2 regions of the Bradyrhizobium sp. BLXBL-03 genome follow, and region 2 is predicted to be linked to the other one. Evidence: predicted binding sites of a transcription regulator. Region 2 holds the regulator's gene; the other holds the start of a gene.
The links. The regulator PhoB, encoded in region 2, activates phosphate uptake and scavenging genes when phosphate is short. The targets are predictions, from matches to a motif close to TGTCATNNANCTGTCAT.
Positions count from the first base shown of each region.

Region 1 (11,819 bases), 2.3 Mb from region 2:
CCCGACAGTGACTTCGACAACAGCACCATGTCGGGCTCGACATTCCAGTGCTCGACCGCGAGGAAGCGGCCGGTGCGGCCCATGCCGGTCTGGATCTCGTCGGCGACGAACAGCGTGCCGTACTTCTTGCAGAGTGCGGCCGCGCCCGGCAGGAACTCGTCGGAGGGCATGTTGACGCCCTTGCCCTGGATCGGCTCGACGACGAAGGCAGCGACCTCGCGCGAGGCCAGGGCCTTCTCGAGCGCGGCGAGATCGTTGAACGGAACCGAGGTGCAACCCGGCAGTAGCGGCTCGAAGCCGGTGCGGAAGTTCGAATCGCCGGTCAGCGACAGCGCGCCATAGGTCAGGCCGTGATAGCCGTGGGCGCAATAGACGATGCCGGGGCGCCCGGTCGCACCGCGCGCGAACTTGATCGCGGCCTCGACGCATTCTGCGCCGGAATTGGCGAAGAAGGCCTTGTCGAGATAGGGAACGTATTTGAGGAGCCGCTCGGCGAGCACGCCGGCCAGGGTCGAGACGTCGAATTGAACGAGATTGGGCAGATCGGCGTCAAGCACGCTCTTGAGCGCCTCGCGCATGACAGGATGATTGCGCCCGATCGCAAACACGCCAAAGCCGGACAAGAGGTCGAGATAGCGTGCCCCCTCGCGATCGTAGAGGTACTGCCCCTGCCCCTTCTGGAAGCCGACGTCGTAGCCGATGGTCTTGAGAACCCGGACGAACTGCTCGTTCAGGTACCGATTATGCAGGGTGCTGCGCTGGGCCTGACGGTCCGCGAACAACTGGGACATGTCTGGATTTGGACTGTTCATCCGCTACATACTTCGGTTGAGGGCCGCTTCGTCAACTGAAAACGGTCAGCAAACGGAAAAGGGTCTGTGCGGCCTTTTGCCCTTTTTCGGACCATCTTCGCAAGCACAGCTTTAGACCATGTTGCACTGCCGAGGAACACATATGCGTTTGGCCATTTACACCGGAATTATACTGGCAGGTGGTTACGCCGGCCTGACACCTGCGCTTGCCGCCGATCCGACCGGCGACTGGCGGGTCGCCGACGGCGTCGCCAATATTCGTGTCGCGCAATGCAATGACAGCATGTGGGGCGCGGTTTCCTGGGAAAAACAGCCTGGCGGCCGCGACGAGAACAACCCGGATGTCTCAAAAAAGAACAGGCCGACACTGGGCATGGCGACCCTGATCAACATGAAGAAGACGCCCGGCGCCGAGCAATGGGAAGGTCAGGTCTACAACGCCAAGGATAGTCAGATGTATAGTGCGACCATCACGCCAAATGGCACCGACCAGCTCGAGATCAAGGGTTGCGTGCTGGGCTTCCTGTGCGGCGGCGAGACCTGGACCCGCGTTGGTCCGCCGATCCCCCCGAGCACCGCAAACGCCATGGCCAAGGGCCCGCCAAAAACCACCGGTGCGGCGCCCAAGTCTGCGCCAGCGCCGGCTGCCGCGGCACCTGCGCCGACGGCGGCCGCTCCGAAGAGTGCGGCCGCAGCGAAGCCGGGTCAGAAAGGCGCCACGGACCCGGTCGGCGACATCTGCCTACTCCCTGAGATTGCGGGGTTTGCCCATTAGGGCCGGCTGGAACAGCAGCACTGCGGCAAGCGTCGTCACCAGAGAAAGTGCGAGCAGCTTGCCCATGCTGGACGTGCCGGGATGGCTCGACAGCCACAGACTGCCGAACGCCGTCGCCGTCGTCAGCGCGCTGAAAAAGATCGCGCGCGTCAGGCTGGTCTGAAGCAGGTTTGTCCTGCCGGACCGCCACGCGACGACATAGTAGATCTTGAACGCGACACCGACGCCGAGCAGCAGCGGAAACGCGACGATATTGGCAAAGTTCAGCGGCAGGCCGATCAACACGCAGATCTCGAGCGTCACTGCACCTGCAACCAACAGCGGCACCAGCGTCATCAGCACATCCACAATGCGACGGAGCGTGATCCACAGCAACAGGCCGATCACCAGCAGCGCATAGATGCCGGCATGGATGAACGCATTCACCACGGTGTCGCCGGATTTCAGGATCGAGACGGGTCCACCAATGGCGGTCGGCTCGGCAGCGAGCACAGCTGCCGCAAACTTGCGCAGCGTATCGTTGTCGTTCGGATCGCCCTTGGGCTGGGCCTCGACGCGAATGATGCCGTCCTTGCTCTTCCAGGCGCTGACGAGATCCGGTGGCAATGAGTTCAGGGTCACCGGCCCGGCCTGCATCGCGTTTCTGAGCTGGTCGAACACAATCTTCATCGGCGTAACGAACACATCCTGTGCCTTGTTGCGGGTCGCTTCATCCGAGTTGGCGAGCTTCTCCAGGGCGTCTGCGAGCCTACGCGAGGCAACTGCACCGGGCCCCTTGGCGTCGCCCGCGGTCCGGCGGAGATTCTCGACCGAGGATTTCAGCGACTCGACGTTCTCCTGGTCCGACGGCGCTGCGTCGACCTGGTCCGGATTGAGCGCGGGATTCAGCACCTTGGCGCCTTGCGCGATCAGCTTCAGCTTGGGCTCCTGGTCCTCAGGCACGAAACTGTTGAGCGACATCACCCGCAACACTTCAGGGACCTTTTCGAGCCTCGCCTCGACTTGCTGGGCCTGCTCTTCCGACGTGACCATCACGTTGATGGCGTTGGCGCCGGTGTTTGGATCCTTGCGCAGGTCGAGGAATGTCGCGATCGATTCCGCGTGCGGATTGCGCAGGTTCATCGGGTTGAAGTCGAACTTCATGAAATAGAGCAGCGGCAGGCCGGCGACCGCGAGCAGCAGCGTGCCACCGACGACCAACACGCGGTGCTTCTCCAGGAAATGATCGAGCGGCGCCAGGAAGGCGTAGCCCACCGGCTCCTTCTCGCCGGGCGGGTTGAGCAGTTTGAGCAGCGCCGGCAGGACGGTGATCGAGGAGATGAACGCCACCAGCATGCCGACGCCGGCGATCTGGCCGAGCTCGGCGATGCCCTTGTAATCGGTCGGGATGAAGCAGAGGAAGCCGGCTGCGGTCGCCATCGCAGCGAGCGACAAAGGGATCGCGGAGCGTCTGGCGGCAAGCACCAGCGCCTTGCGGAGATCATCGACCTTGTAACGCTCCGAGCGGTAGCGGACGCTGTACTGGATGCCGAAATCGACGCCGAGGCCGACGAACAGCACGGCAAACGCGATCGACAGCAGATTGAGCGAGCCGACCATCATCAGGCCGGCGGCGGTGGTGATCGCGAGGCCGACGAAGAGATTGACGAACACGGCGAAAATGATCTTGGCCGAATGCAGCGCCAGCCACAGGATGAACAGCACGACGAGCACCGTGCCAACGCCGTTGACGACAGCACCCTCCTGGACGGTGGCGTATTCCTCGTTGGCGATCGGCACTGGACCCGTCAGCCGCACGCGCGCTTGGTATTTGGTTGGGAAATTGAGGTTCGCCGCCGCCTCGCGGATCGCATCGGTGGCATCCTTGCCGGGCTCCAGCGCGTTGTAGTCGAGGATCGGCTTGAACTCGATGAAGGCCCGCTTGTCGGAATCCTTAAGCGGCTCGTCGCTGACGAGCTCGCGCCAGGAGAAGACCGCATTGCCTTTGTTGAGCACGGTCTCGACCGTCTGTGCGATCTGGTTGAACGGCCGCTCGGTGCTGTCGAGCTTGACCTCGCCGCGCTTGACGCCGGCAAGCCCGGTCTCCAGCGCGCCGGTCAGGCCCCGGATCGAGGGATCGCCGGCCATGATCTCGATCAGGGGCGCTGCGGATTCGAACTGGCTGGTGATCTTGGCGACCTCCTCGGTCGGCAGGAACAACAGGCCGTTCTTCTCGAAGAACTCGCCGGTGCCAAGCTGCTGCATCGACTGGAAGTGGGTCTTGTCGTCCTTGAGCTTGGCAAACAGCGCCTTAGCCGCCGCGGTTACCATCTCCGGCGTCCTGGCCTCAACAACCGCGAGGATCGTGGCGTCGCGATCGAAGGCTCGGTCAAACTGCTGATCGCGCTGGCGCCAGTCCAGATTCTGGGCAATCAGCGAGTTGATGTCGGTGTTGATGGCAAAGTGCTTGGACGTGTAATAGCCCGCCCCCACCGCAAGCAGGAGCCCGAGAACGACGACGAGGGAGGCAAACCGGGTGCAGGCCCTGACGATGGCAACGACTACGCTTTGCAGCACGTATTTTCTTTCTGGTGTTAACAGCTTGCCGGAAACGCCCGCTGTTTATCGGAGTTCCGGAGCGAAACCTATTGCTGTTTTGAGTGGTTCTCAGCGGAACAAGGTTCGATGTGAACGCCGGGAGACCGTGGCAAAATCATGAGGACGGGTCGGTATAGCCGGACACTTGAGGCGGCAAAGTGACGGAGGGGTGGGCACAAACGTCGCCGTCCGGCTCTTGTAAGTCGACTACTATGATACCTTGACCGGCTCTGCCGGGAACCAGCAGCTCATTCCCACCTTTCCTTATTGCCGATTTTTTGACACAAAGTGCTGTGCCTGCATGCGACCAGGCCCCCGATGGGGGTGGGCAGTTACCGCGGTTGTGAAACCGATGGTGCGGATATTGCAGCATGGGTCCATATCGGGGTGCCGCCAGGTACAATGAAGCGGATTGGTGCAACTTGCGTGATGGGCGTCCAATGGAAGTTTATCTAGCGCAGCCGCGCGGCTTTTGCGCCGGTGTGGTGCGCGCGATCGAGATCGTAGAGCGGGCGCTGGAGAAATACGGCCCGCCGGTTTACGTGCGCCACGAGATCGTGCATAACAAATACGTGGTCGAGAGCCTGAAGGCCAAGGGCGCCATCTTCGTCGAGGAGCTGTCTGAAGTTCCGCCGAAGGCCGTGACCGTTTTCAGTGCCCATGGCGTCGCCCGCAGCGTCGAGGAGGAGGCTGCCGCCCGCGACCTGCCGGTGCTGAATGCCACCTGCCCCCTGGTCACGAAAGTTCACAATCAGGGGAAGCGCTACATCACCAAGGGCCGTACCCTGATCCTGATCGGCCATGCCGGCCATCCCGAGGTCGAGGGCACGATGGGCCAGGTCCCCGGCCCGGTTCTGCTGGTCCAGAGCGTCGAGGAAGCCAAGGCCCTCGCTCTGCCTGCCGATACGCCAGTGGCCTACATCACCCAGACCACCCTGTCGGTCGACGACACCAAGGGCATCATCGAGGCCCTTCAGGCCAAATTTACAGATATTCAAGGCCCTGACATCCGGGATATCTGCTATGCGACACAGAACCGCCAATCTGCGGTAAGGGACTTGAGCAAGCTGGTCGACGTGATCTTGGTGGTGGGCGCTGCCAATAGCTCGAATTCGAACCGGCTTCGCGAGATCGGCACGGAGGCCGGCGTCGCGAGTTATCTGATCGCCGATGGAAGCGAGCTCAACCCGGAGTGGTTGAAAGGTGCGAGGTCCGTCGGCCTCACGGCCGGCGCCTCGGCGCCCGAGGTGCTGGTGGATGACGTGATCGAAGCGCTGCGGCGGATCGGACCGGTGACGGTCTCGGTACTTCCCGGCCGCGAGGAAAACATCGAATTCAGGCTTCCGGCCGAGCTGGCTGCAAGCTGACCTACCCGAATTTCAAGCCCAGAAAGAAACGTGTAATGGCAATCCCCTTCTTCAAGGAAATGCGTATCGGCGGCTATTTGCTCAAGCAGAAACTGCTTGGCCGCAAACGCTATCCGCTCGTGCTGATGCTCGAGCCGCTGTTCCGCTGCAACCTCGCCTGCGTCGGCTGTGGCAAGATCGACTATCCGGATGCGATCCTGAACCGCCGCATGACCGCCCAGGAGTGCTGGGACGCTGCCGACGAGTGCGGCGCGCCGATGGTCGCCATTCCCGGCGGCGAGCCGCTGATCCACAAGGAGATCGGCGAGATCGTGCGCGGCCTCGTCGCGCGCAAGAAGTTTGTCTCGCTCTGCACCAACGCGCTGCTGCTGGAGAAGAAGCTCGACCTGTTCGAGCCCTCGCCCTACCTGTTCTTCTCGGTGCATCTCGACGGCCTGCGTGAGCACCATGACAAGGCAGTATCGCAAGTTGGCGTGTTCGACCGCGCCGTCTCCGCGATCAAGGCGGCCAAGGCGCGCGGCTTCACCGTCAACGTCAACGCCACCATCTTCGACGGCCATCCGGCCGAGGAGATCGCAAAATTCCTCGACCTCACCGTCGAGCTCGGCGTCGGCGTCTCGATGTCGCCCGGCTACGCCTATGAGCGCGCGCCGGACCAGGAGCACTTCCTCAACCGCACCAAGACCAAGAAGCTGTTCCGCGACGTCTTCGCGATGGGCAAGGGCAAGAAGTGGAACTTCATGCATTCCGGCCTGTTCCTCGACTTCCTCGCCGGCAACCAGGAATATGAGTGCACGCCGTGGGGCATGCCCGCGCGCAACATCTTCGGCTGGCAGAAGCCCTGCTATTTGCTCGGTGAAGGCTACGCCAAGACCTTCAAGGAGCTGATGGAGACCACCGACTGGGACAGCTACGGCACCGGTCGTTACGAGAAGTGCGCCGACTGTATGGCCCATTGCGGCTACGAGCCGACGGCGGCAACCGCAGCCCTCAACAACCCGCTGAAGGCGATGTGGGTGTCGCTGCGCGGCATCAAGACCACCGGCCCGATGGCGCCGGAGATCGACCTGTCGAAGCAGCGCCCGGCGCAGTACATCTTCTCCGAGCAGGTCCAGAAGAAGTTGTCCGAGATCCGCAAGGACGAGGCTGAAGCCGCAGCCGCGAAGGCGGCGCGGAAGGCTTCGACGGCGGCGTAAGCGCAACAGCCGATACGAACGAAAAAGGCCCGGTCGCCATCGCGATCGGGCCTTTTGTTTTGCTCACTCTTCCAGAAAAATGGAAAACAACCCCATGCACAGTAGAGGAGGGTGATCCGAGGCCATCAATTTCGTATTTGGCGAAATTAACTTGACCCGTCGGGCAAAACACCGGCATGATGGCATGCTGCCCTGTCCCTATCAGAGCAGCAGCTCGTCGCAGCACCCTACCCCCGCTTATGGACTGTTTGCTTTTTCATGCCGGCTTGATGCAGTTTGATCAGGTCGGGATAGAGCGAACACAACGTCACGGCCACAATCGCAAGGCTGGCGGCCGCGCCGCCCTGCTTGTCGATCAGATATCCGAACAGAGGGGCGACCAGCGAGAACGATCCGTCTCCCGCCATGGACGCAACCGACATGGCCGTCGCGCGGCTATCCGAGTCGGCATACCGATTGATCAGGATACGCATGATCGGATCGGAGATACCCTGCGCGATCGCGTGAAGCGCAAGCCCTATGGAAACGATGACGATGCCGACCTTGCCTTCGGAGGCAAAGGACAGGCTCATGATGGCGAAGGCTGCCACGATCAGCGCCGTCTGCGTGTGCAGCAAGCCAAAGACGCGGCAGATCCGCTCGACGAAAAACGAGGCGACCAGCGATATGAACAGCAGCGCGGTGAAGCACGTGCCGATCCATTCCAGCGGCAGATGATGCAGATCCGAGAAGGGCTGAAAGGCCCAGAAGCCGGCCTTGACCCCGATCGTGATGATCGCAAATTGGAGAAGGACGCGGCGATACCCGGCGTTGCGCCGGACCAGCGAAGCTGCCGATGCGACGACGGCTCCGAGCGCCGTCTTTCGACGGCCTCCCTCTTTCAGGAAGATGGCCGCAACCGGCGCGGACATGAAGATCGCGATGGATGTGAGAATGAAGGTGCTGCCCATCGTGTACCAGGTCGCAAAGACCGATCCGAAGGCCGAGGCAACGCCCCGCGCGATGTTGCGCATGCCCCATCCGATCGATTCGACGCACTCATATTCTCCCGTCTTCGCGAGCGCCTTGTACTCGTCATACACCAGAGCGGAGTCCGTGCCTGATGCCATCGACATCGACAGGCCGAGTCCGGCCTCGAACAGCATCATCTGCCAATATTGGTCGCACCGCCCGAGACCGAGATAGCAGGACCCAGCCACCAGCGAGCCGAGAACGAGCGTGAGCTTCCGGCCGACGCTATCCGCAAACACGCCGCACGGGACTTCGCAACCCGCCTTGGCGATGTAGTAGAAGCTTTCCAACGAGAGAGCCGTTGCGAGTGAGAAGCCCAGGCTCTGGAAATACAAGACGCTGAACGCCACGTGAAAGTAGCTGTTGCGCGAGAACCGGAAGGCGATGAAGGCTAACCCGAACGGCTGTATCCTCATCGAGCGGCGATGCCCCATCACGCTGGTCTTCAAATCGTCCCGGACGCCACTGACGGGTCCGCATCGATCCTGCGTGACACCTTTGGTGAATTAGTTGCGTCGTGGCAATTGACAATTTCTAATACGCATTAGAAAAACCAAGGCATGACCTTCGCGGACCTGCCTCCCCTCAATGCATTGCGCTATTTCGAAGCCGCAGCACGCAGGAGAAGCTTCACCCTGGCGGCCGACGAACTCCACATCACCCAGAGTGCAGTCAGCCAGCAGATACGAAACCTGGAAAGCTTCATCGGCACCGCCCTGTTCAAGCGCGGCACCGCGACGGTCGTGTTGACCGACATCGGCAAGACATATTTCGAAGCCATCAGCAAGGCGCTCGAGCGCATCGATACGGCAACGTCCAAAGCCAGGACGACGCAGCGGAGCAAGAGGATCGAGCAGATCTGTCTCAGCGTGTCGCCGTCATTCACGCATCTATGGCTCGTCAAACGCCTCCCCAAGTTTCACCAGGAGGTCAAGGACATCCAGTTGGCGCTGAATGTCACCCGGCACTATGTGGATTTCGAAGTCGAGAACGTCGACATGGCGATCCGCCACGGCGACGGCGAATGGCCCGGCCTTCATGCCGATCTGCTGATGAAGGACCATATGATTGCGGTCTGTAGTCCACGGCTCTTTCAAGCGCGGGCAATGCCGAAGAGTCTGCCGGAGATCGCGAGCTATCCCATCATCGAGGACCCGGTCTACCGGTACTGGGCCCGCTACGCCCGCCAGACCGGCCACCAACTCGACCTGACCGACGCCATTCAGTACGACGATAGTGGCGTCATCGTCGAAGCCGCCATCGACGCGCAAGGCATCGCGATGGCGCGCGCATCCCTCGCTTCCGCGGCTCTTGCGCGCGGCCAGCTCGTCAAGCTGCTCGACGCCGATTTTTCCGACGCCCTCGGATATTACATCGTATTCCCGTCTGCCCATAAGGTTCGCCGCAGCGTGACACGCGTGAGCAAATGGTTGCGGCTGGAGGCCTCGCGCGAGCGAACCGAGTTGCGATGAGATGGCCTATCCCTCGACCAGGGCCCGGCCCCGGCGGTGCCACGTGACCGCTTCCCCGGTGCCGAAGTTGCAGTGCACTTGAGCGATACTGCACTCAAGATGTGCAGAGACACAGCAATCGAGGCGCGCCGTGCACAAAATCCGACATGCACGTCACGGGAATGTCATCTAACAATACCGGGTTCCCTGCCCTGACGGCGCCGGCCCCTGGCCAACATCGATGGAGCCCGACATGAACCTGTGCACGACAACCGGTCTGCGATGCGCTGTTGCGTCGATCGCCGCCATGTTCTGCCTCGCCACGACAGCTCGCGCGGCAGACCTCACCGTTTACACGGCCTTGGAGGCCGACCAGATCAAGCCCTACAAGGCCGCCTTCGAGAAGGCCAATCCCGGCATCAACATCCTCTGGGTTCGCGACTCCACCGGCATCATCACCGCGAAACTCCTTGCGGAGAAGGCAAACCCCAAGGCCGATGTGGTCATGGGTCTTGCCGCAACCTCGCTGATGCTGCTGCAGAAGGAAGGCATGCTGATGCCTTACGCGCCTGTCGGTCTCGACAAGGTCGACGCCAAGATGCGTGATCCAGACGCTACGCCGGAATGGGTGGGCATGGACGTCTGGGCATCCGCCTTCTGCGTCAACACCGTGGAAGCAGGCAAGAAGAACCTGCCCGAGCCTGCGTCCTGGGCCGATCTGACCAAGCCGGTCTACCAGGGACAGATCGCCATGCCGAACCCGGCCTCGTCGGGGACCGGGTTTCTGATGGTCTCCGCCTGGCTTCAGATGTTCGGCTGGGACGGCGGCTGGAAGTACATGGACGAGCTGCACAAGAACATCGCGGCCTACACCCATTCCGGCTCCAAGCCGTGCCGGCAGGCCGCCGCCGGCGAGTACGCGATCGGCCTCTCGTTCGAATATCGCGCCAACAAGACCAAGAAGGGCGGCGCGCCGATCAGCATCGTCCTGCCCAAGGAAGGCCTCGGCTGGGACATGGAGGCGATCGGCATCATGAAGACGACCAAGGAGGTGGATGCGGCGAAGAAGCTGGCCGACTGGGCGGTGACGCCGGAGGCCAACAAGCTCTACGCCGAGAACTTCGCCATCGTCGCGTTGCCGGGCATCGCAAGCTCCCTGGAGTTCGTCCAGGGTGATGTCGACAAGATGCTGATCAAGAACGACTTCGCCTGGGCCGCGGAGAACCGCGACAAGATCCTGGCGGAGTGGAGCAAGCGCTACGACGGCAAGTCAGAGCCCAAGAATTGAAGCACCTGAATTGAAGAGTCCGAACTGAGGGATCTGAGCCGAGGATTTCCGGGGCGACGAACCCGGCGGTGCATGGGCACCGCCGGTCATTGCGGGACAGACCAATGGACAGCACGCCAGCGACGGTGCCCTATCTCCGCATCCGCAACCTCTCGAAAAAGTTCGGCGCGTTCACCGCACTCGACGCCGTCGATCTCGACATCATGCCGGGCGAGTTCGTCTCATTCCTCGGGCCGTCCGGCTGCGGCAAGACAACGCTGCTCCGCGCCATCTCCGGCCTCGACGTGCAGACCACGGGGTCGATCCATCAAGGCGGACTAGATATCTCGACATTGCCGGTGGCCAAGCGCGATTTCGGCATCGTGTTTCAGTCCTACGCGCTGTTCCCGAACCTGACGATCAAGGACAACGTCGCCTACGGCCTTGTCTCCGCAGGCACGCCGCGCATCGCGATCGACAAACGGGTCAAGGAGCTGCTCGAACTCGTCGGCCTGCCCGAGCAGGCCGGCAAATATCCGGCGCAGCTCTCGGGCGGACAGCAGCAGCGCGTCGCGCTCGCCCGCGCGCTGGCGCTATCGCCCGGCCTGCTGCTGCTGGACGAACCGCTGTCCGCCCTCGATGCCCGCGTCCGGGCGCGCCTGCGCGGCGAGATCCGCGACCTGCAGCAACGCCTCAAGCTGACGACGATCATGGTGACCCACGATCAGGAGGAGGCGCTCACCATGTCCGACCGGATCGTGGTGATGAGCCATGGCAGGATCGAGCAGGTCGGCACGCCCGACGAGATCTACGGCCGCCCCGCGACGGCTTTCGTCGCCGACTTCGTCGGCAAGATGAACTTTCTGGAAGGACGCCTCGTCACCAGCAAGCGCGCTGATGTCAGCGGGGCCGTGCTCGATTTCGGCGAGGAAGTGCCGCTCGCCGAGGGCGCGGCCGTCACGGTCTGCCTTCGGCCGGAGGACGTGGTGGTGCGCGACATCGGCGAGCATGCGGACAATCGCCTCTCGGTCCAGGTCGGCGTGATGGAATTCATCGGCAATCATTTCGCGACGACCCTGCATGCGAGCGGCACCAACCTGAATTTCTCGGCGGACTTTTCCATCAACGCCGTGCGCGACCTCGGCATTTCCTCGGGCGCGACCATCGAGGTCGCACTGCCGCCGCAGCGGTTGCGCGTATTTGCCCAACCGCGCTCCGCGCCGGCCTAGACACGGGACAGCAGCGATGACGACCGAGACGCTGAGTCTGCCGGACCGTGCCGCTGCGATCGCACCGCTGCGGCAGAAGCTCGGGCGCGACGACTGGATCATGCGCGGCGCAGTGGTCGCGCTCGGTCTCTGGT
Region 1 is NZ_CP182470.1:5,748,911-5,760,729, forward strand. Features, by position in the region: gene hpnO (aminobacteriohopanetriol synthase HpnO) at 1-812, opposite strand, end outside; gene ACNJX9_RS27620 (DUF2147 domain-containing protein) at 955-1,587, shown strand; gene ACNJX9_RS27625 (MMPL family transporter) at 1,555-4,143, opposite strand; gene ispH (4-hydroxy-3-methylbut-2-enyl diphosphate reductase) at 4,605-5,531, shown strand; gene hpnH (adenosyl-hopene transferase HpnH) at 5,567-6,727, shown strand; gene ACNJX9_RS27640 (MFS transporter) at 6,955-8,172, opposite strand; gene ACNJX9_RS27645 (LysR substrate-binding domain-containing protein) at 8,299-9,210, shown strand; gene ACNJX9_RS27650 (putative 2-aminoethylphosphonate ABC transporter substrate-binding protein) at 9,497-10,477, shown strand; gene ACNJX9_RS27655 (putative 2-aminoethylphosphonate ABC transporter ATP-binding protein) at 10,582-11,685, shown strand; gene ACNJX9_RS27660 (putative 2-aminoethylphosphonate ABC transporter permease subunit) at 11,702-11,819, shown strand, end outside.
Region 1: a site for PhoB is predicted at 9,362-9,378, ahead of ACNJX9_RS27650 (putative 2-aminoethylphosphonate ABC transporter substrate-binding protein). Genes of this name have one in related genera too.

Region 2 (11,819 bases):
CCGACCTGCCAGATCACGAGATCCGGATGCACGTCGATCACCTCCTTCTGGAGGCGCTTCATCATCTCGGGCGCGTCCTCGCCGCCGACGCCGGCATTGATGACCGTGATGTCAGCGGTCGGATATTGCCGGCGCAGCTGCGCAGCGAGACGGTTCGGATAGTTAAAGTCGGGCGAGCTCGCGCCATAGCCCGCAGTCGACGACGAGCCGAACGCGACGATGACGACGGGCTTGCCCGCGACGAGCTTGCCCGCGACATGCGGCAGCGAGCCCATCGTCTTGGCGCCGCCCTTCGGCGGCAGGCAGGGGACGCGGCTGAAAATATCGCCGGCGGATTTTGCGACCTGCTTCACCTTGTCGATGGCGCGCGAGGTGAGGCCGCGCTGATCGGTGGGCTGCTGGGCCGTCGCCGCAACCGTGGTCTGCGACGGCGAGGTGGGCGCTGGGTTAGCGGCCTGCTGTGGCGCGGCAGTCGCCTGGGCGGCCTGAGCTCGGGCAGGCGCCTGCAGCACAGGCATCAGCATCAGCAGCAGCGTCGCCACTGCGGGCGCGGACAACCATGTCGACAGGCCAAAAGGGCGGAAAGAACTCATTAACGCTAGACCTCAATTCTGCTGCTCGGTCGGCCCCAGATGGGCAGCATCGATCACGAACTGCGCCAACGCCCGGCCAAGGCAATCATGGACCTGCTTCGCCAGCTCAGGGCCGCGCGAGGCGCTGAACAAGTCGAACTGACCCTGATCATTCCACTGCCGCATGATCGCGAAACGATCGAACAGCGGGATATCATGCTCCTGCGCCACCACCCGCATATTGTCGAGATAAGGCGGTGCCGAGATCATGGATTCGGTACGCGGGCTGTATTGCAAATTCATCAAGACGACGTCAGCCCCTGCATGTTGCAGCGCAGCGACCCCATCGGTCACGGCGCCGCGAAAGTCATCGGGATCGATCGATCGGATAGCATCCACCGTCCCGGTCTGCCAGATGACCAAAGTAGGTGTTTTTGCTTCCATCAGCTTAACGAAGGTTCCGGCGGCCTCCTCCGCCGTCTTCTTGCTCTGTAGTTCTACGGATACGTGCACGGTCTCCGAAGGGGGCAGTTTCTCTTTCAAGATCGCCTCCATCCGTGCCGGATAGGAGCTGCTTTCCGAAAATGGGATCGTCGTCGACCGGCTTCCGATCACGAGGATCTCAAGCGGTTTGCCCGCCTTGACGGCGTCGGCGACCTTGGGGAGCTGGCTCTCGGTGGCGAGCAGATAAGGCGGCACTTCACAGGCTGCAGGGATCGGCGGCGTCGCAGGCGCGGCCTCGTCTGCGCGCGCCGAAGGCGCGGTGAGGTACCCGCATAGCAGGATCAGGCTCAGGATAACCTTCGCCGTCATCAGCCCCCTCCCGCCAGATCGGCGTTGCCGACGGCGTTTTTGGTTTTCGCGCCGCTCTTGTCAGCTACGCGCTTGTACCACGAAATCACCCAGGCCATCGCCCACATGATCAGGATTCCTGAGAGACTAATCAGCGCATGCATGGCGGGTCCACCGGAGACCTCGGCCAGGATGAAATGGCCGGCAAAGGCCAGGAAGACGCCGAGACAGAAGATCTCCAGCGAGTGCTGGCCGCACACGATCAGCGGCCGCAACCATTGCGATTTCAGGCCCGGCCATTCCCGCGGCAGGAAGCGCACGGTGAGCGCGGCCAGCGCCAGGAAATGCGTGAAGCGCAGCACGTCGAGATCGGTCTTGTCGATCGGATACATCCACTGCTCGATCCGCTTCGGCATGAAGTGCGAAAGCTGCGGGACGTACCAGGTCAGCGTCACATAGAACGCCGCAACGAGATAGCCGATCGAGATCCACATCGTCACGGGCGATGCCAGAATGCGCGACATGCGTCGCGCACCTCCGAGCGCGCACCATGCGCCGAACACGAACAGCAACTGCCAGGCAAAGGGATTGAACGCCCAGAAGCCGTTCGGATAGGCGGAGAAGTACAGATCGAACTGCCAGGTCGCCGCGTAAAGCAGCGCCGAGAGCGCGAGCGTGACATCGGGCCGCCATTTCATCGACCACAGGATCAGCGGCAGCGCGAGCATCAGGACGATATAGAGCGGCAGCACGTCCATGTTGACGGGACGGAAGCGCAAGAGAAGCGCCTGCACGATGGTGATGTCGGGCTGCTTGAGAAAATCCATGATGCCCATCTCTTCGGTGTAGAGCGGGTTCTCGAAGCTGGTCGCGACGTAGGAGATTTCGGCGAGGAAGATCGTGAACAGGAAGACGTGGGCGACATAGATTTGCCAGACCCGCCGCAGGACGCGTGCCGTGGCGATGACGACACCGCTCTCCAGCATCGCGCGGCCGTAGACGAAGGCTGCGGTGTAGCCCGAGATGAAGATGAAGATCTCGGTGGCGTCGCTGAAGCCGTAATTGCGGATCGTGAACCAGGTCAGCAGATTGGGGGGCAGATGGTCGATGAAGATCAGCCACAGCGCGAGGCCTCGGAACAGATCGAGCCTGAGCTCGCGCTCGCCGATGGCGGGCAGCGTGATGGCCGGCGCAGCAACGCGCGGCTTCGCGTCGACCGGTTTGGCCTCCGCGGGCTTGGCGCCCGCGGTTCCCGCGATCGTCGATCCCGTCACTTGATCGGCAATGGTCATGGGGACCCAAAAACCCTTCCGCAAATCGCGACGTTTCAGGAGTGTACCGGTCCGGTCGCCGCCTCGCAAAGCGGCCGGATCACATCTGGGGTGTACTTCTTCGTGAATTCGGGCGGGACGATGTCGCCAAGGCCGCCTGGGGCGTTTGGTTCCTGGCCGGGTTTTCGTTATGATGACAGCCATGTACCGCGCCGTGACCCGCCAGATCGAAGTGACCGTCGAGCCGAACTTTGTTCCGGAACAGTCCTCGGCCGACCGCTCGCGGTATTTTTGGTCCTACACCATCGTGATCACCAATTCGGGCGACGAGACCGTGCAGCTCAAGACGCGGCACTGGATCATCACCGATGCCACCGGGCGGCAGCAGGAGGTCAAGGGCGAGGGCGTGATCGGCGAGCAGCCCGTGCTCGCCCCCGGCGAACGCTTCGAATACACCTCGGGCGTGCCACTCTCCACCGCCTCCGGCTTCATGACCGGCCGCTACCTGATGGTCAGCGAAACCGGCGAGCGCTTCGAGATCGACGTGCCGACGTTCTCGCTGGACAGCCCCGACAACAAGCGGGTGTTGAACTAGAGGCGGCGCCAAGCGCGGTATCGTAGGATGGATTAGCCGAAGGCGTAATCCACCACTGACCGTTTCCGCAGAGAGAAAAGAGGTGGATTACGCTTCGCTAATCCATCCTACAATGCTGGCGCCTACGCGTCTTCCACGCCCGCTTCATCCGGCGTGAATTCGTACACCGAGCTACAGAACTCGCAGGTCACGACGACCTTGTCGTCCTTGACCATGGCGCTGCGATCGTCAGGCGAGAAGCTCTTCAGCATGGACGCGACCGCGTTGCGCGAGCAGGAGCATTGCGCTTTGAGGACCAGCGGATTGAACACGCGCACGCCGCGCTCGTGGAAGAGGCGGTAGAGCAGCCGTTCACCGGAGAGATCGGGATCGATCAACTCGACGTCCTCGACCGTCTCGATCAGCGAGCGCGCCTCGACCCAGGCATCGTCTTCGGCGACGCTGTGAGCCTCAAGACCCTCGGGCGCATCGCCGGGATGCAGATCGGCCTGCCGCGCGCGCTCCGGCGCCTTTGGCAAAAACTGCATCAGCATGCCGCCGGCGCGCCAGCGGTGCTTGCCGCCGTCGCTCGAGCGCCACTCCTCGCCGACCGCAAGGCGCACGCGCGTCGGGATCTGCTCGGAGCGCAGGAAATATTCGTGGGCGGCGTCTTCCAGGCTGCCGCCGTCGAGCGCGACCAGGCCCTGGTAACGGCTCATATCGGGCCCCTGGTCGATGGTCATGGCGAGATGACCGCGGCCGAGCAGCGTGCCGGAATTCATTCCAGGTTCCTTGGCATCACCGAGGCGCTCGGCATCGAAGCGCGCATAGGCGCGCAGGCGATCGGGCGCCTGATAGTCGACCACCAGGAACGACACCGGCCCGTCGGTCTGGGCCTGCAGGATGAAGCGGCCCTCGAATTTGAGCGCCGAGCCGAGCAGCGTCGTCAGCACGATGGCTTCGCCGAGCAACTTGCCGACCGGTGCGGGATAATCATGCTTGGTCAGGATGTCGTCGAGCGCCGGGCCAAGCCGCACCAGACGGCCGCGCACATCGAGCGCATCGACCTCGTAGGGCAGCACGGCGTCATCGACGGGAACTGCGGAAGGCGCGCGAACCGGGCTTTCGGGCCTGGTTTTCATGTCGGGGGATTGGGAGACCATGGCGCTTTATCTGGGGTCGGAGGGCGGAAATGGAAGGGCCCCCGCATTCCGTGCTCAGAATGGCGGGCCGCGTAGCCCGGATGGAGCGCAGCGCAATCCGGGGAAGTCTTTCCGCGTTAAGAACCCCGGATTTCGCTGCGCTCCATCCGGGCTACAAGTGAGCCTACTTCACCGCGTCAAAACACCAGGCCAAAATGCCCTTCTGCGCGTGCAGGCGGTTTTCGGCCTCGTCGAACACGACGGACTGCGGACCGTCGATCACCTCGTCGGTGACCTCCTCGCCGCGATGGGCGGGCAGGCAGTGCATGAACAGCGCATCGGGCTTGGCCAGCGACATCAGCTTGGCATTGACCTGGTAGGGCTTGAGCACGTTGTGACGGTGCTCGCCCTCCTTGTCGCCCATCGACACCCAGGTGTCGGTGACGACGCAATCTGCGCCCTTCACGGCGGCCTCGGGATCGGTGCCGAGCACGATCGGCGCGCCCGTCGCCTTGATGAAGTCGCGCATCACCTTCTTCGGGGCAAGCTCCGGCGGCGTTGCGACATTGAGCTTGAACTTGAAGCGCTCGGCGGCATGGGCCCAGGACGCCAGCACGTTGTTGTCGTCGCCGGTCCAGGCCACGGTGCGGCCCTCGATCGGGCCGCGATGCTCCTCATAGGTCATGAGGTCGGCCATCACCTGGCACGGATGTGAGCGCCGCGTCAGGCCGTTGATGACGGGCACGGTCGCGTTCGCCGCGAGTTCCAGCAGCGCCTCGTGATTGAGGATGCGGATCATGATGGCGTCGACATAGCGCGACAGCACGCGCGCGGTGTCGGCAATGGTCTCGCCGCGGCCGAGCTGCATCTCGGCACCGGTGAGCATGATGGGCTCGCCGCCGAGCTGGCGCATGGCGACGTCGAACGAGACGCGCGTGCGGGTCGACGGACGCTCGAAGATCATCGCCAGCGTCTTGCCTTCGAGCGGCCGCACCGGCTGATGCGCCTTCTGCTTCGCCTTCATGGCGGAGGAGGCCGCGAGCATGCTCTTGAGCTCCGACAGCGGCAGCTCGTTGATGTCGAGGAAGTGCTTGGGTGCCTTGCTCATCAGCTTGCCGCCCGCTTGTTGCCTGACAGCGCCGTGCAGGCGCGCTCGAGCCTGACGATGCTGTCCTCGATTTCCGCCTCGGTGACGATCAAGGGCGGCAGGAAGCGCACGACATTGTCGCCGGCGCCGACGGTAAGCAGCTTCTCGTTGCGCAAGGCTGCGACCAGATCGCCTGATGGCACCACGGCCTTGATGCCGATCAAAAGCCCCTCACCGCGGATTTCGCTGACGATATCGGGATGACGGTCGATCACGGAGGCGAGCTTCTGCTTGAGCAGCAGCGACATCTTCTGCACGTGGTCGAAGAAGCCGGGCTTGAGCATGACGTCGAGCACGGCGTTCGCGGCCGCGATCGCCAGCGGATTGCCGCCGAAGGTCGAGCCGTGCGAGCCGGGGCCCATGCCGGCGGCCGCATCCGCGGTCGCCAGGATCGCACCGATCGGAAAACCGCCACCGAGCGCTTTCGCCAGCGACATCACGTCGGGTGTGACGCCGGTGCGGCGATGGGCGAAGAGATCGCCGGTGCGGCCCATGCCGGTCTGCACCTCGTCGAAGGCCAGCAGCAAGCCTTTCTCGTCGCAGAGCTGGCGGAGCGCCTTGAGGAAGGCTGAAGTCGCCGAACGTACGCCGCCCTCGCCCTGGATCGGCTCGATCAGGATGCCGGCGGTATGCGGGCCGATCGCCTTCTTCACGGCCTCGATGTCGCCATGCGGCACCTGGTCGAAGCCGTCCATCGGCGGACCGAAGCCTTCGAGATATTTTGCCGATCCCGTCGCCGCCAGCGTCGCCAGCGTGCGGCCGTGGAAGGCGCCTTCGAAGGTGATGATGCGATAGCGCTCCGGATGGCCCTTGGAGAAGTGATGATGGCGGACCAGCTTGATCACGCCCTCCAGCGCCTCGGCGCCGGAATTACAGAAGAACACGAAGTCGGCAAAGCTCTCGTTGCAAAGACGCGCAGCGAGCTTCTCGCCGTCAGGGCTCTGGAACAGGTTCGACATGTGCCAGAGTTTCGTGGCCTGCTCCTGCAGCGCCTTGACCAGCGCCGGATGGGCATGGCCGAGTGCATTGACCGCGACGCCCGAGGTGAAATCGAGATAGCGATCGCCATTGGTTGCGATCAACCAGACGCCTTCACCGCGCTCAAAACCGATATCGGCCCTGGCGAAAACGGGGAGCAAATGCGGCGCTGCGCTGTTGGTCATGACGATCTCTTTGGTGGTCACTTCGGATGTTTCGGACGGCCTGAACACGCATGGCGCAGCGCGTCATTTGGCCCGGAAAACGAAACGTGCCGCCTTTTAAGGGCGGCACGCGCGACTATCTTATGCCTGGCAATACGGGTGTCAATGCCGCCCGGAAAGCCTCGCGAAACGCTGAATCCGTAGTCTTGCGGTGGCGATTTTGCGGGATTTTCGCCACGGAACATGTGGAAGCGAGTCGGCGGACTCTTGCGCGTGAGTCACGGCATATTGTAGCGTTTGGCTTGTCAGATACGACATCTCGTGCAGCGGTTCTGATCCCAAAAGTCCTCATGTACCGGCGTAAACGTTCGGGCGCATCTGGCGCGCCCGGCGAGCCTTAAGGGATTCTGGCGGCACGGGTTTTTCGAAGCTTAGGCATTCGTCGTGAGGCCCCACAGATGGCTGGCGCCGGCGAAGGAAAGGATGCAATGACGGTTTTGACCTGGTCAGATGATCGCGTCGAGCAGCTGAAAAAGCTCTGGGAGGCCGGACTTTCGGCCAGCCAGATCGCCGCTGAGCTTGGAAACGTGACCCGCAACGCCGTAATCGGCAAGGTGCACAGGCTCGGCCTGTCCGGCCGCGCCAAGAGCCCCTCATCAGCAGCTCCGCGGCCGCGCAAGGCGCGTCCCGCACAGCACATGATGCGGGTGAGCCGCCCCATCGCGCGCGGCAACACCGCGCTGGCGCAGGCCTTCGAGGTCGAGGTCGAGGCTGAACCTGTTACCTACGACAACGTTGTGCCGATGAGCCAGCGGCTCTCGTTGCTCGAATTGAACGAGGCCACCTGCCACTGGCCGGTCGGCGATCCTTCAAGCCCGGATTTCTTCTTCTGCGGCGGCAAGGCGCTCTCAGGCCTGCCCTACTGCGCCCAGCACTCGCGCGTGGCGTATCAGCCGGCGGCGGATCGCCGGCGGGCGCCGGCGAAGCCAGGCACGCGCTGAGTACTTGGTTCAGACGACATCGTCGCGGGACAGGCCGGGACGAAAAAAAGCGCGCCACCAGGCGCGCTTTTTTTGTTTGCTGGCGGGCAGCCTAGCTTGAGGTCTGCTCAGCCTTCGCGAAGCGATCGTCGAGCGCGTAGCCTGCGCCGCGGACGGTGCGGATCGGGTCCTGCTCGCGGCCGAGATTGAGCAGCTTGCGCAGGCGGCCGATATGCACATCGACGGTGCGTTCGTCGATATAGATGTCGCGGCCCCAGACGCTGTCGAGCAGCTGCTCGCGCGAGAACACCCGGCCGGGATGCTCCAGGAAGAACTCCAGCAGGCGATATTCGGTCGGTCCGAGATCGATCGGCCGACCCGAGCGCGCCACGCGGCGCTTCTCGCGATCGAGCTCGATGTCGCCGAAGGCGAGCACGGTCGCGAGCCGCTCGGGGCTGGCGCGCCGCAGCAGGCCCTTGACCCGCGCGAGCAGCTCGGGCACCGAGAACGGCTTGACGATGTAATCGTCGGCGCCTGTGGCAAGGCCCCTGACACGCTCGCTCTCCTCGCCGCGCGCGGTGAGCATGATGATCGGCAGCTGCTTGGTGTCGGATCGCGTCCGCAACCGGCGGCACAGCTCGATCCCGGACAGGCCCGGCAACATCCAGTCGAGCACGATCAGATCGGGGATGTGCTCCTTGAGGCGGGTGTCGGCGTCGTCGCCGCGCATCACCGTCTCCACGTCATAGCCGTCGCCTTCGAGGTTGTAGCGGAGAAGCTCGGTCAGAGCTTCCTCGTCCTCAACCACCATAATGCGTGCGCCCATGGGCTCGTCGCTCCTTGCGTAATCAGGTGTTCGGGACCGTCGTGGCGAAGGTCGTCATGTCGCCCTTCGGCCGCTTGTCGGTGATGGCCTGGCCTTCGATCATGTAGAACACGGTCTCGGCGATGTTGGTGGCGTGGTCGCCGATCCGCTCGATGTTCTTGGCGCAGAACATCAGATGGATGCAGAACGAGATGTTGCGCGGATCCTCCATCATGTAGGTGAGGAGCTCGCGGAACAGCGAGGTGCAGATGGCATCGACCTCCTCGTCACCCTTCCACACCGTCATCGCCGCCGGCAGGTCGTGCGCGGCATAGGCATCGAGCACCGACTTGACCTGCTGCTGCACGAGGTCCGTCATGTGCTCGAGGCCGCGGAACAGCTTGAGCGGATGGAAATCCGTCTCCAGCGCTGCGACGCGCTTGCCCATGTTCTTGGCGAGGTCGCCGATGCGCTCGAGGTCGGTCGCAACCCGCATGGCGCCGACGATCTCGCGCAAGTCCACCGCCATCGGCTGGCGGCGCGCGATGGTCAGCACGGCGCGCTCCTCGATCTTCTTCTGCAGCGCGTCGAGCTCGGCATCGATGGTGACGACGCGCTGGCCCAGCGCGACGTCGCGGCGGATCAGCGCATCGACGGAATCGACGATCATGCGCTCGGCGATGCCGCCCATCTCGGCGACCAGGCGGGTGAGCTCCTGAAGGTCGGTGTCGAAGGCTTTTGCGGTATGTTCGGAAGCCATGTCCTGTCTCCTCAGCCGAACCGGCCGGTGATGTAATCCTGCGTGCGCCGGTCCGACGGCGACGTGAAGATCTTGCTGGTGTCGTCGAACTCGATCAGCTCGCCGAGATACATGAAGGCGGTCTTGTCGGAGACGCGGGCCGCCTGCTGCATGTTGTGGGTGACGATCGCGATGGTGTAGTTCTCGGACAGTTCCTGGATCAGCTCCTCGACCTTGGCGGTCGAGATCGGATCGAGCGCCGAGCAGGGCTCGTCGAACAGGATCACTTCAGGCCGCACCGCGACGGTGCGGGCGATGCAGAGGCGCTGCTGCTGGCCGCCCGAGAGCGACAGGCCGGAGGCGTTGAGCTTGTCCTTGACCTCGTTCCACAGCGCGCCGCCGCGCAGCGCCTTCTCGACGCGGTCGTCCATCTCGGACTTCGAGATCTTCTCATAGAGGCGGATGCCGAAGGCGATGTTCTCGTAGATCGTCATCGGGAACGGCGTCGGCTTCTGGAACACCATGCCGACGCGGGCGCGCAGCAGGTTGAGATCCAGCTTGGGGTCGAGGATGTTGGTCTGGTCCAGCATCAGCTGACCGGTGACGCGCTGGCCCGGATAGAGGTCATACATCCGGTTGAAGATGCGCAGCAGGGTCGACTTGCCGCAACCGGACGGGCCGATGAAGGCGGTTACGCGGTTGGTGCCGAGCGTCATATTGATGTTCTTCAGCGCCTGGTGCTCGCCGTAATAGAAGTTGAGGTTGCGCACCGTCACCTTGGCCGGAGCTTCCGGCAGCGGCTGCTGCGAGGCGAGGTGCGCGTTGGAGCTCACGGATACGGACAAGTCGGTCATTTTGCGGTCCTCTCGGCACCGAGGATGCGGGCGCCAATGTTCAGGGCAAGCACGGTGAGCGTGATCAACAGCGCACCGCTCCAGGCGAGCTGCTTCCAATAGGCGTAAGGGCTCTGGACGAAATTGTTGATGGTGACGGGCAGGTTCGCCATGGTCTTGTTCAGGCCGAGGCTGAAGAACTGGTTCGACAGCGCGGTGAAGAGCAGCGGCGCGGTTTCGCCGGCGACGCGGGCGGTGGCGAGCAGCACGCCGGTGATGAGGCCGGAGCGGGCCGCACGATAGGCGATCCGCTTGATCACCAGCGAGCGCGGCAGGCCGAGCGCGGAGGCGGCCTCGCGCAGCGCATTCGGCACCAGCAGCAGCATGTCCTCGGTCGTGCGCAGCACCACCGGGATCACGATGACGGCGAGCGCGAGCGAGCCTGCGATCGCCGAGAAGCCGCGCATCGGCACCACCACCGCGCCGTAGATGAACAGGCCGATGATGATCGACGGCGCCGACAGCAGGATGTCGTTGATGAAGCGGATCACCGAGGTCAGCTTGTCGTTACGGCCGTACTCGGCGAGATAGGTGCCGGCGAACAGGCCGAGCGGCGCGCCGATGCCGACGCCGATCACGGTCATGATCAGCGAGCCGACGATGGCGTTGCGCAGGCCGCCTTCGGTCGAGCCCGGCGGCGGGGTATCGGCGACGAACAGGTCGAGGTTGAGGCCGGCAATGCCGTTGTAGAGCAGCGTGAGCAGGATCAGCGCGAGCCAGGTGACGCCGACGGCGGCGGCTCCGAAGCAGAGCCCACGGACGATGATGTCCTTGCGGCGACGGCGTACATAGATCGGGTTCATGTCACCTCCCCGCCTTCTTTTCCAGGCGCAGCAGCATCAGCCGGGCGGCGGCGAGCACGAAGAATGTCAGCACGAACAGCAACAGGCCGAGCAGGATCAGGCCGGACTGGTGCAGGCCGTCGCTCTCGGCGAATTCGGATGCGATCGCCGCCGAGATCGTGGTGCCAGGCGCGAAGATCGATGACGAGATGCGGAATGAGTTGCCGATGATGAAGGTCACCGCCATGGTCTCGCCGAGCGCGCGGCCCAGGGCCAGCATGACCCCGCCGATGATGCCGACACGGGTGTAGGGGATCACGACGCTGCGCACCACTTCCCAGGTGGTGCAGCCGACACCATAGGCGGCCTCTTTCAGCACCGGCGGCACCGTCTTGAACACGTCGACCGAGATCGAGGTGATGAAAGGCAGCACCATGATTGCGAGGATCAGCGCCGCGTTGAACAGGCTGAGATAGGACGGGGGACCTGCGAAGACCGCGCCCAGCACCGGGACGCCGTCGAAGATCTTGATCATGAAGGGCTGGAAGGTGTTGGCCAGGAACGGTCCCAGCACGAAGAAGCCCCACATGCCGTAGATGATCGAGGGAATGCCGGCGAGCAGTTCCACCGCCATGCCGATCGGGCGGCGCAGCCATTGCGGGCAGAGCTCGGTCAGGAAGATCGCGATGCCGAGACCGACGGGAATGGCGATCAGCATCGCAATGAAGGAGGTGACGAGCGTGCCGTACATTGGTCCGAGCGCGCCGAGCACGGGCGGATCGGCCGACGGCGCCCAGCGCTGCGTCCACAGGAACGCAAAGCCGTATTCCTTCATCGCCGGGAAGGCACCGACGATCAGCGACAGGATGATGCCGCCAAGGATGAGGAGCACCGAGATCGCGGAAAGCCGCGTGATCCAGTAGAAGGTGACATCGCCGAGCTTGAACGCGCTCAAGGCCTTGGCGCGATCATACGGACCG
Region 2 is NZ_CP182470.1:8,054,344-8,066,162, forward strand. Features, by position in the region: gene ACNJX9_RS37995 (SGNH/GDSL hydrolase family protein) at 1-593, opposite strand, end outside; gene ACNJX9_RS38000 (SGNH/GDSL hydrolase family protein) at 606-1,385, opposite strand; gene ACNJX9_RS38005 (OpgC domain-containing protein) at 1,385-2,656, opposite strand; gene apaG (Co2+/Mg2+ efflux protein ApaG) at 2,838-3,230, shown strand; gene ACNJX9_RS38015 (Hsp33 family molecular chaperone) at 3,353-4,372, opposite strand; gene argF (ornithine carbamoyltransferase) at 4,536-5,459, opposite strand; gene ACNJX9_RS38025 (aspartate aminotransferase family protein) at 5,459-6,661, opposite strand; gene ACNJX9_RS38030 (GcrA family cell cycle regulator) at 7,129-7,641, shown strand; gene phoB (phosphate regulon transcriptional regulator PhoB) at 7,733-8,446, opposite strand; gene phoU (phosphate signaling complex protein PhoU) at 8,469-9,185, opposite strand; gene pstB (phosphate ABC transporter ATP-binding protein PstB) at 9,197-10,018, opposite strand; gene pstA (phosphate ABC transporter permease PstA) at 10,015-10,860, opposite strand; gene pstC (phosphate ABC transporter permease subunit PstC) at 10,862-11,819, opposite strand, start outside.